2 regions of the Gordonia sp. L191 genome follow, and region 2 is predicted to be linked to the other one. Evidence: riboswitches for the same ligand, from Rfam matches in the RefSeq annotation. Region 2 holds a riboswitch; the other holds the start of a gene.
The links. A riboswitch is a leader RNA that binds a small molecule or an ion and turns the genes downstream of it on or off. The one in region 2 is predicted to bind cyclic di-AMP.
Positions count from the first base shown of each region.

Region 1 (5,715 bases), 1.3 Mb from region 2:
GATCGCGATGACGACCAACGGCCTCGGGTTGACGCGCCGTGCCGCCGGTCTGGTCGAGGCCGGGCTGACGCGCATCAATGTCTCGCTGGACACCGTCGATCCCGCCCGGTTCGCCGAGATCACCCGACGTGACCGGCTGCCCGACGTCCTCGCCGGCCTCGACGCCGCGCGTCGCGCGGGGTTGTATCCGATCAAGGTGAACGCGGTCGTCCCCGATCGTCGGGACCTGGACGGACTGGTCGACCTCGCCCGGTTCTGCCTCGACGCCGGATATCAGCTGCGGATCATCGAGCAGATGCCGCTCGACGCCGGACATCGGTGGGATCGGTCGCGGATGGTCACCGCGACGGAGATCCTCGACGTGCTGTCGGCGCATCTCCGGTTGCGTCCCGACACCGTGCCGCGTGGAGGTGCGCCTGCGGAGACCTTCCTCGTCGATGGCCACACCGACGCCCGCGGAGCACCTGCGCGCATCGGCGTCATCGCGTCGGTGACGCGTCCGTTCTGTGGTGACTGCGACCGGACCCGGCTGACCGCGGACGGGGCGCTGCGCAACTGCCTGTTCGCCGACGCCGAGACCTCGCTGATGCCCGTGCTGCGGGGCGGTGGTGACGACGAGCGCGATGTCGATCGTCGGATCGCGCAATTGTGGCGGGAGAACACCTGGGCCAAGCGCGCCGGGCACGCGGTCAACACCGCCGGATTCCGCCAGCCGGACCGTCCGATGTCGGCGATCGGGGGCTGAGCGGATGCGTGTGACGGTCCGTTATTTCGCTGCCGCGTCCGCCGCCGCGAAGACCGAATCCGACGTGCTGGACATTGCCGAGAACATCACCCTCGGTGAGCTCGAACACATTCTGGCAGCCGACAATCCGGAGTTGGCGCGGGTGCTGGAGCGGTGCTCGTATCTGCGCGACGAGATCGCGCTGTGCGACCGCACGCGGCGCCTCGGTCCGACGCACACGATCGACGTTCTCCCCCCGTTCGCCGGGGGTTGACACACCTGACCCGCTTGTGACCTTGCTCACATCACGAGTCAATAACGAGATGGACACGAACCGGGCGTCACGCCCGTGAACTGCACGGACACCGAAACAGGGCCCAAAGGCCCACCGGCACGCCGAAAATGGGTTGTCAGGACGGGGTGATTCCCGCTCTCAGACGTCGTACTGTACGAAGCGTCCTTCACAGAAGGTCACAGCACAGCAAACAACACACCAAGATTTCCACCGGTCGCGCCGAGCCTCGTTCCTCCGGTGGAATGACGAGCACACATCTTGGAACGAGGACGGGGGACCCACCCTCTTCCGCAAGGAAGAACGGACGTCGACAGACGCCCTTGGGGTTAAGTCCGGTCGCCGCACGGCGATCGTGACCGAGCACCTCTCGCTCGAACCCGACAGCTGACCTCGCAGGCGCGTGGAGAGAGGTAATTCGACTTATGTCCGGACGTCACCGCAAGCCGTCGACCACCACCGCAACCAAGACCTTCGCGAAGATCGCGCTGACCGGAGCCGTTCTCGGCGGCGGCGCGGCCCTGCTGGGCACCGGCTCGGCACATGCCGCCTCCGATTCCGAGTGGGATCAGGTCGCCCAGTGCGAGTCCGGTGGCAACTGGGCCATCAACACCGGCAACGGCTACCAGGGCGGACTCCAGTTCAGCCCGAGCACGTGGGCCGCCAACGGTGGCACCCAGTTCGCGCCGAGCGCCGACCAGGCCTCCAAGGAGCAGCAGATCACCGTCGCCGAGCGTGTCCTGGCCACCCAGGGCAAGGGCGCATGGCCGGTCTGCGGCACCGGGTTGTCGGGCGCCACCCCGCGCACCGCTCCCGCCGACACCCCGCGCCTGGATGCGCCCCAGGCGCCCGCCAAGGGTCTCGCGAACACCCCGAATGCCACCAGCACCGACCAGGCGATCGATCAGGTCAGCCAGGCCGGAGTCAGCCCGGAGGTGCAGAACCTGCTCAAGGCCGCCAAGGACAGCGGCTACCAGCTCACCCCGGATCAGCTGCGTCTGTTCAACGAGAACAAGGGACTCGTCCCGCTCCCCTGAACCCGATCGGTTCAGCCCTGACGAAGGGCCCCGCACGTTGCTCGACGCCGTGCGGGGCCCTTTTCCAATTGTCGGGGGGCTGTGTCGGTGGTGACCGGTATCAGGTGGTGACCGTGATCAGGCCGACCCGACCCACTCGTCGGTTCCGTCGCCGAAGAACTGGTGTTTCCACACCGGTATGCGCGCCTTGACCTCATCGACGAGTCGCGCGCACAACGCGAACGCCTCGGCCCGGTGATCGGCGGCTACGGCGACGACGAAGGCGACGTCGCCGACCGACAGGTCACCCACCCGATGGGAGACCGCGACCGCCCGGACGCCGTCGGCGGCCGCACAGACCTCGGTGACCACCTCGGTGAGCACGCGCGGGGCGTCCGGATGCGCCGAATACGACAGGCTCGTCACCGCGCGGCCGCCGTCGTGGTCGCGGACCGCGCCGACGAACCCCACGACCGCGCCGGCATGTCCGTCAGCAGCCGCGACGACGCGGGCCTCGTGGTCGGCGAGTGCGATCGGGTCGACGCTCACCTCCGTGTACACCTCCACCGGAGTGGCAGCGCTCATCTGCGACAGCCCGGCATCAGTGACGGCCCGGCATCAGTGGTCGCCACCGCGAATCTGGTCGAGAGCGTGGTCGACGACGGTGGCGAGGACCGAAAGTCCGTCGCGCACACCGCCGGTCGAGCCGGGCAGATTGACCACCAGCGTGGTGCCGGCGACCCCGGCGGTGCCGCGGGAGAGCACCGCGGTCGGTACCTGCGGCAGCCCGGCGGTGCGGATGGCGTCGGCGAGACCGGGGATCTCGATGTCGAGCAGCGGCCGGGTTTGTTCGGGAGTCCGGTCGGTCGGGGCGAGCCCGGTTCCACCGGTGGTGAGGACGAGGTCGACGTCGGCGTAGATCGCGGCCCGGATCGCGTCACCCACCGGCGGGCCGTCGGCGACGACGTCGAGCTCGTCGACAGAAAACCCGTGGTCGGCGAGCCACTCGGCGATGATCGGGCCCGTGCGATCGGGATAGGCACCACGGGAGGCCCGGGTGGAGGCGACGACGATCCGCGCGACGCGCTGCGTGCTCATGGTTGCGTCCCGGGGTCGGTGTGAGTCCCGCCGTCGTCTTCTCGGTGCCAGTCCCCGGACCGTCCGCCGGACTTCTCGAGCAGCCGGATTCCGTCCATGCGGGCGTGGCGGTCGACGGCCTTGACCATGTCGTGCAGCGTGAGTCCGGCCACCGCCACCGCGGTCAGCGCCTCCATCTCCACGCCGGTCCGGCCCGCGGTGATGACCGAGGCCGTCACGTCGATGTGGTCGGCGCCGATCGTGAAGTCGACGTCGACCGACGACAGCGCCAGCTGATGACAGAGCGGGATGAGTGAATCGGTGCGTTTGGCCGCCATGATCCCGGCGATCCGCGCGGTGGCGAGAACGTCACCCTTCGGCAGCGACGACGAGGTCAGCAGGTCGATGACGGTGGTGCTGGTACGAAAGGTGCCGCCGGCAACGGCGCGGCGGTGGGTGACCGACTTGTCCCCTACATCGACCATGCGGGCCGTACCCGAGTCGTCGACGTGGGACAACCGGGCAGCGGACTGCGGATCGGTCACCGCACGCACTCGGTCACCGCGCTCAGCGGTTGATGACCGTCTTGGGGTTGATGTAGTTGACCTCGTCGGCCGGAAGTGGGAACTCCACCTCGCCGAACGGGGACAACGCGCCGGGCAGAGCGGCCGCGAACTCCGAGACCGCGTGCTCGGGACCGTCGCCGTCGGAGGCCTTCGGCCAGCCGTTGTCCACGTAGTGCTTCTTCGAATTGCTCTCAGCCACGCGCATATTGTGCCACGGCGACCTCCGCGGCACGCGGCACGCTCACCGTTTGGTCACCGACATCCACGTCATCAGCCCCGACGCCACGTCGACTTCAGCCCCGACGCCACGTCGTGGACCCATCGTTCGAATGATAAGAAAGCCGATCTCAGAGCACGTTGGGTAAGGTCACAGGCCAGCGGTCCACCCCCGATCAAAGGAAGAATCGTGCCTCTGAGTCCAGGTTCGCAGGTCGCCGGATACAAGGTGGTGTCCCTGCTGGGTTCGGGCGGGATGGGTGAGGTGTACCTCGTCGAGAACCCGCAGTTGCTGCGACGGGAAGCCCTGAAGGTCATCTCGCTGGCCGGTGCGCACGACCCCGACTTCCAGCGGCGCTTCACCAACGAGGCGCGCACCACCGCGGCGCTCGATCACCCCAGCATCATCTCGATCCACCAGTACGGCATCAACACCGACGGCACCCCGTGGTTCACCATGAACTACCTCGAGGGCGCCGACCTCACCCATGGTGCGATCTCCCCGTCGGACGTGATCGAGGTGACCACCCGTGTCGCCGACGCCCTCGATTACGCCCACCGGCGCAACATCATCCACCGCGACGTCAAACCGGCCAACATCTTCGTCAGCCGCGACGAACACGGTCAGATCGCTCGGGTCACCGTCCTGGACTTCGGCATCGCCAAACTCGTCAACTCGACGTCGCTGACCGCGACGAGCGCCTTCATCGGCACGCTGGCCTACTGTGCGCCCGAGGTGATCGAAGGCCACGACGCATCGGCCTCCTCCGACCAGTATTCGTTGGCGTGCACCGTCTTCCAGCTCCTGACCGGGCAGGCCCCGTTCACCACCACCACACCCTCGGCGCTGGTCATGGCGCATCTGACCAAACAGATCCCGCCGATCAGCTCGCTACGCCCCGACCTCGGCGCCCTCGATCCGGTGATCGCGAAGGCATTGTCGAAGAATCCCGCCGAGCGCTACCCCGACTGCCGGTCGTTCTCGACTGCGCTGCGTCAAGCATTCGAGGGTCGAGGTCAAGCATTCGAGGGGCGGGGTAACCCCACACCGGCACCGCACCAGTCGAACCCGGCGGCAGGACCTTTCGTCGGGGCAAATCGGCCGTACTCCCAGCCCACCGTGCCACCGTCGCAGCCGACACCGCCGCCGTCCTATTCGACACCGCCGCCGTCCTATTCGACACCGCCGCCGTCGCATCCGAGCCCCTCGCATCCGAACCCGGCGGCAAACCAGAACCCGTCCTACCCCGGCCAGACGCCGTCCCCGATGCCCGGCGGCTACGCGCCGGGTGGTCCGACTGTCGCCAACAATCCACCGTCGCAACCGAATTCGCCATATCAGTCGGTACCGTTCGGCGCGCCCGCACCGACCGGCGGCATGCCCCCGACGTTCCCGCCCGGAACGCCACCGCATCTCATCGGCGCCGGCTATCCGCTCTCCGGACCACCAGCCCCCAAGAAGAAGCGCACCGGCCTGATCGTCTCACTGGCGGCGGCCGCCGTCGTGGTGCTGCTCGTCGTCGGACTCGGCATCGCCTTCGCCGCAGGCGCTTTCCGCGGTGACGATGATCAGCCAACGGCCGGTGGACATCCCACGGTGCTCGCCGTCTTCGGCAACTCCAGCTGCGGCATCTCGGCCAAGCAGTTGTATTGCTGGGGAGCCAATTACGACAATCAGCTCGCCAACGGCGGTACTACCGCGTCGACCACCCCGGTCAAGATCAATCTCCCCGACGTGACCGCGGTGTCGTTGGGCGGCTACACCGACACCGACAAGGACTTCAAGACCTCCGCCTGCGCGATCTCGGGCGGCCAGGCCTTCTG
Region 1 covers NZ_CP125996.1:626,672-632,386, reverse strand. The annotation lists gene moaA (GTP 3',8-cyclase MoaA) at 1-745, shown strand, start outside; gene QNM97_RS02985 (MoaD/ThiS family protein) at 750-998, shown strand; cyclic di-AMP (ydaO/yuaA leader) riboswitch at 1,260-1,434, shown strand; gene QNM97_RS02980 (transglycosylase family protein) at 1,442-2,053, shown strand; gene QNM97_RS02975 (molybdenum cofactor biosynthesis protein MoaE) at 2,171-2,617, opposite strand; gene QNM97_RS02970 (MogA/MoaB family molybdenum cofactor biosynthesis protein) at 2,651-3,130, opposite strand; gene moaC (cyclic pyranopterin monophosphate synthase MoaC) at 3,127-3,663, opposite strand; gene QNM97_RS02960 (hypothetical protein) at 3,677-3,880, opposite strand; gene QNM97_RS02955 (protein kinase domain-containing protein) at 4,082-5,715, shown strand, end outside.
Region 1: it holds a riboswitch for cyclic di-AMP, as region 2 does, so the genes downstream of both, QNM97_RS02980 (transglycosylase family protein) here and QNM97_RS08545 (C40 family peptidase) in region 2, are expected to answer to the same signal.

Region 2 (5,715 bases):
GCGTCGGCGATCTCCGATCGGATCAATGGCAGCGCGCGGATCAGGACGTCCTGCCCCTTGCGCGGCACCAGCCGCGACAGACACAGGATCGTGGGCCGTTCACCGAGTCCCAGCTCGGCACGAATTCGCTGGCGCGCCTGGGCATCCGGAGCGAAGCGGGCGACATCGACGCCCGGGGGCAGATACTCCAGCGCGGCCCGAGGACCGAAGGCCGAGGCGAACCGGCCGCGGGTATAGCGGCTGACGAAGGTGATGACGTCGGTGTGGTTGCCGATGTAGCGCAGGATGCCGCGCGCCCCCGGGAGCATCGACCAACCGACCTCGTGTCCGTGTGTGCTGGCGATGATGCGCCGGGCTCCGGCCCGGCGCAGATATCCCGACAACACCGCCAACGGCGCGGCCGCTCCGAACCAGACCGTCGAGATGTCTTCGTCCCGAATGATCTTCGCAGCCCGACGAGCGACGAACGGGGTGGGCAGCATCAGCGTCGTCGGATGCCGATAGACGCGGTAGGGTACCGCGGCGTCGAACTCCTCGTGGCTGCGTCCACGCCAGCGCGGGGCGTAGACCACCACATCGTCCGGGTCCAGCAGATCCACGAGATTCTGGAGGTAGGACTGGATTCCGCCACGCCGTGGCGGAAAATCGTTGGTCACCAGGAGCGTTCGGTGGGTCACGCCATCATCCTTGCCGATCTCATCGCAGTTCGGCCGTCAGCCACGCCCGCCACCGGGCAACGAACTGAGCCCGCGTGATTCCCAGGGTGGCCGACAACGCGGCGTCGGCCCGCGCGGCGTCGCCCGATGCACCCACCGCCACATACAGTGCCCGCAGCCTGGGTTCGCCGAACGCCGCCGCGACGAAGGTCGCCACCGACCACGCCGACTGATAGGCCATCCGCGCGGAATCGGCGTCGACGGAGAACTGCTGATCGGTCGGCAGATCGGACGGGGTGTCACCGGCCTGCACCGCGGCCGCGAGATCCGGGGCCGCGTCGGCGGGGCGGGTATAGGTACCCTTTCGCCCCACGTACTCCGCCACCCCCTCGGTGAGCCACATCGGCGCGGTGGTCGCGGTCTGCGCGCGTGTCGCGACGTGGGTGAGTTCGTGACGCAGGACGACGCCGAGTGCCGGTGCGGGCAGATCACGGGCCATCGGCGTGAGGAGCACACGCTGGCCGGTCACCGAACCGGCGGACAGATCGAGGTGGGCGTAGATGGTGGCGGCCGCAGCGGTGTCGGTGGCCGAGGCGGCCAGGGCGTGGAACTGGTCGTCGTCGGCCGTACTCACCAGCACCGAACGCTGGGGCCACCCGGTCCCCCAGAATGCCGACACCGCGGCGATCGCGCCGGGGAGCAGCGAGCGGATGCGGGCAACCATCTCGGCGGTGGGGCCGGGAGCTGTCGAACCAGGAGCTGTCGAGCCGGGAGAAGAGGTGCCAGAACCGTCCGCACCATCCGGATAGGACGCGATGACCGAGGCGCCGCCCGCGGTGGGGACATCGGCAACGGCCAGCCCCGGCAGATCCCACATCTGTGTCGGTGGTGCGGGCTCACCGGCGAGTGTCGAGTCGCCGACCAGTTTCCAGGTGTCGTCGTAGCGGGCGGCGACGAGCTGGGTATCGATCACCACCTCGTCCTCATCGATGCCGGGAGTGCTCGCACCGCCGAGCGCCACGTGCAATTCCACCGGGGCCACCCAGGTGTCGGAGCTGCCCTGCTGATCCAGCCGTGCCTGGACGTCGGCACCGACCAGGGTCTCGACCTCCTCGGTGGGAGCGAGCTGGTAACGAAACTCCTTGAGCTGCAAGCGTTGTCCACGCGATGATGAGTCCGGGCGAGGCACCGACGACGACAGGTTGTCCTGCACGGTCTGCAACCGGGCGCGTAACGCCGGGGCGATGGACGGGTCGAGCAGCCCCGCAAGCTGATCGGGGGTGCCCGAACGCAGCGCGGTCGACAGCGCGTCGAGCAGTCGCGTCACGCCCTGGGAGCGCTGGTCCAGATAGACGTTGGTCGTCGACGCGGGCGCCGAGGACGACCTCGTACCGGAGCCGCCACCGACACCGTCGCCACCGCAGGAGGTGATCAGTAGTGAGGTGACGACGAGCACCGCTCCGGCGCCCGTGGTCACCGCGGCACGCCGGGGCGCCACCCGCGGGCGGAGCACGCCGATCGCCCACCGCGGGCGGAGCACGCCCCTAGTACCGACGCGCGGAGTTGTACGGTCCCGCGTCGTCGATCGGGACGACCTTGACCGGCACACCGAAGGTGGAGGCGTGGATCACGTAGCCGTCGCCGACGTACATGCCCACATGCGTGGCGTCGGGGTAATAGATGATGAGGTCGCCGGGCTGCAGATCCTGGCGCGAGACCGGGGTGCCGCCGGCGAGTTGCGCCTCACTGGATCGTGGCAGGAGCTTGCCCGCCTGCTTGAACGCCCACACCATCAGGCCCGAGCAGTCGAACGAGTCGGGACCGGTCGCGCCCCATACATACGGGTCGCCGATGCGGGTCAGCGCGGCCTGGACGGCGACGAGTGCGGGGGCGGTCCCGCGGGGTACGGCTGCGGGGTCGAAGTCGAAGCGCGGGCCGGCGAGCGCGGCAAGCTGCTTGCCGGTCAGGCTCGCATAGATCACCCGGATCTGGGCGGCCTGCAGTTGCAGTTCGGCCTGCTTCTTCTGCAGATCGCCGCGTACACGCTCGGCGTCGGAGACCGCGCGGGTGGCCGTCGATGCCGTCGAATTCGCGGCGTCGCGGTCCGAGACGGTCTGGGCGCGCACCTTCTTCAGCGCCGCCAGATCGGCGGCGGCGCGACGCGAGACCATCTCCAACCCGGACATCTGGTCGAGCAGGGTTTGGGGCGAGTTGCTGGTGAGGACGGCATAGAGCCGGTTGGAGCGACCGCCCATGTAACTGATGCGCACGAGGGAGTCGAAGCGTGTCTGCAACTCGTTCAACGAAACCTGGGAACGGTCGAGTGAACTCTGCGCGGCGGCGGCGGCCTTCTTGGACTGGGCGACGATGCCACGCTGCTTGTCGTACTCGATCTGGGCGTTGTGCATCTGTTCGGCCGAGGTCTCGGCTTCACGGCTCAGCGAGGTGTATCGCGCAAGCAGTTGATCCGCCGATTGCGGCGGGTCGGCCACGGCGTGCGGCGTCCCGAACACCGCGCCGATCTGCGTCACCGCGACCGCGATCACCGCGATCACGGTGATCAACGCCAGGCGTGCCGATCGGTTGGGACCGATTGCCGATCCGGCTCCCACGATTGTCACCACATTCCCCTTGCACTTCCCCACCGACCCGGGCTCGTCACCTCTGCCTCGACCGGGGCGTCGTAGTCCTCGACGCGTTCGGGCGAATCGCGCTGTGCGCGATCCGCCCGAATACATGCTCACACGTTCTCACCGAGACCGGGATCAGTATCGGCGAACCCCGGTCAGCGACCATGCCTTGACCGACGCCTTCTGCACCGGGACACCCTCGGTGGAGGCGTGGATGAATTGGCCGTTGCCGATGTAGAGACCGGCATGGCTGCCGCCGTTGAAGATTAGGACGTCGCCGGGCTGCGCGTCGGCGTAGTTCACCGCGCGTCCGCCACCCAGCTGGCCGTAGCTGTCGCGCGGGATCGTCTTGCCGGCCTGCTGGTAGGACCAGTAGACGAGGCCGGAGCAATCGAAGGCATTAGGGCCGGCGGCGCCGTACACGTAGGGCGCGCCGATCTTGGTTTCCGCGGCACGAACGGCCTTTTCTGCAGCACTCTGCACCGGGGCGGTGATACCGCCACCACCCGGGCGGAACTGGTTCGGAACCTGATTCTGATCGATGCCGGGCACCGTGAACTTGCCGAGATTCGGGATCTCGATGGTCGCACTGGGCGCCGGAGCCGGTGCGGCGAGGGCCGGACCTGCGGCCACGGCGAGCGAGCCGACGGTCAGCGAGCCCGCGATCATCGCCTTCTTGGCGATGCCTCCGCGATTCGGCTGTTCCAAACGATGTTTGGCCACGAAACGAGTTCTCCTTTGGTTCTCCCTTGACCGCCTACCGAGTTAGCTGTCGGGTTCGGGCCGAGAGAATGGCCCTACGCGATCCGGACACAGTCGTGCCCAGGGCGCGACTCACCCCAATTCGAATTGCTCCGAAAATGTGTGGTTCCCCGGTTCGTCCGTCGGACGATTGAGCGGTGATCTCCCCAGACCGCTTCGGTTTGAAGCGGGACGCTCTGCGAAGGTCTCGGAAAGGTTACGAAATCGGATGCGGGTCTGTCCACTAGGGGACAAAGGGCCCGATTCGCGGTGACGGCTAACCCGCCCGCAGAATCCGCAGACCCGGGCGCGAAGCGGGTCCGCACGCAGGGCCGATGGCGAGTTTTGCCGATCGTGCAGACTCCGTGCTCACCATCGAAGCGCCGGCGAACACATCGACCGCAGAGCAGATCTCGGCGTCGGAATCCCCCACCTCACGGACCACCCGCCGACCACCGAGATCATCCCTATCACCGCTGGTCACAGGCTCTACGAAGAGGTTCATCATGCAGCCGTCACACGCGCGGTGACGGCCCGGGCAGCTGGCGCAGTCGATGTACATTGTGATCTCCATCTCACTTGCTGTCTCTGGACGTGTCGGCGGGCGATTCATCCCGGCCTGCCCGGCCCGGCCCGTTGCGCAACGGGCCGGGCGAGCTCCGGTGTCGACCACCGCAGCCGACAGTAGAAGTGGCCACCGACAGAATCGTCGCGTCGGCATCGACGGGGCTCGAGAGCACACCCATCACAGCAGTCACTCGCACCCCAACCGAGGCTGTCGGAGGGTCGAACTAGTGTTCGCGGCGTGGTGGTTGATACGGCTCAGCTCTCCTTCGCCGACCTCGGCGCAGGAGCGGACGGCACCGACGACGCGGGATTCGGCGAGCAGTCCCTGTTCGATACGACGATCGTGGTCGTCGACCTGGAGACGACCGGGGGCGATCCGGCCCGCGACGCCATCACCGAGATCGGCGCGGTGAAGGTGCGCGGCGGCGAGGTGCTCGGTGAGTTCGCGACCCTCGTCGACCCACAACGGTCGATCCCACCGCAGATCGTCGCCCTGACCGGGATCACGAGCGCGATGGTCTACGACGCCCCACAGATCGGTGAGGTGCTGTCCTCCTTCATCGAGTTCGCGCGCGGGTGCCTGCTCGTGGCCCACAACGCGCGCTTCGACATGGGATTCCTGCGCCACAACGCCACGCGGCTGGACATGGCGTGGCCCTTTCACACCAGCTTGTGCACCGTACGACTGGCGCGCCGGGTGCTGACCCGCGACGAGGCCCCCACCGTCCGCCTCAGCGCTCTCGCCGACCTGTTCGACGTCTCGGTACGCCCGACGCACCGGGCCCTCGACGACGCCCGCGCCACCGTCGAGGTCCTGCATCGGCTCCTCGAGCGCATCGGAAATCAGGGGGTGCGGACCTACGCCGACCTGACCGCCTATCTCCCCCGTGGGAACCCCCGTCTGCGCGCCAAACGCCATCTCGCCGAAGGACTTCCGTCACGACCGGGGGTCTACCTGTTTCGCGGACCGTCCGCCGAGGTGCTCTACGTGGGCACCGCGACGGATCTGCGACGCCGGGTGATGTCGTATTTCAACGGATCCGACCCACGACCCCGGATCGCCGAGATGGTGAATCTCGCCGTCCGCGTCGATCACGTCGAATGTGCTCACGCACTCGAAG
Region 2 covers NZ_CP125996.1:1,903,045-1,908,759, reverse strand. The annotation lists gene QNM97_RS08560 (glycosyltransferase family 4 protein) at 1-677, opposite strand, end outside; gene QNM97_RS08555 (peptidase MA family metallohydrolase) at 697-2,175, opposite strand; gene QNM97_RS08550 (NlpC/P60 family protein) at 2,201-3,280, opposite strand; gene QNM97_RS08545 (C40 family peptidase) at 3,422-4,009, opposite strand; cyclic di-AMP (ydaO/yuaA leader) riboswitch at 4,026-4,195, opposite strand; gene QNM97_RS08540 (DEDD exonuclease domain-containing protein) at 4,833-5,715, shown strand, end outside.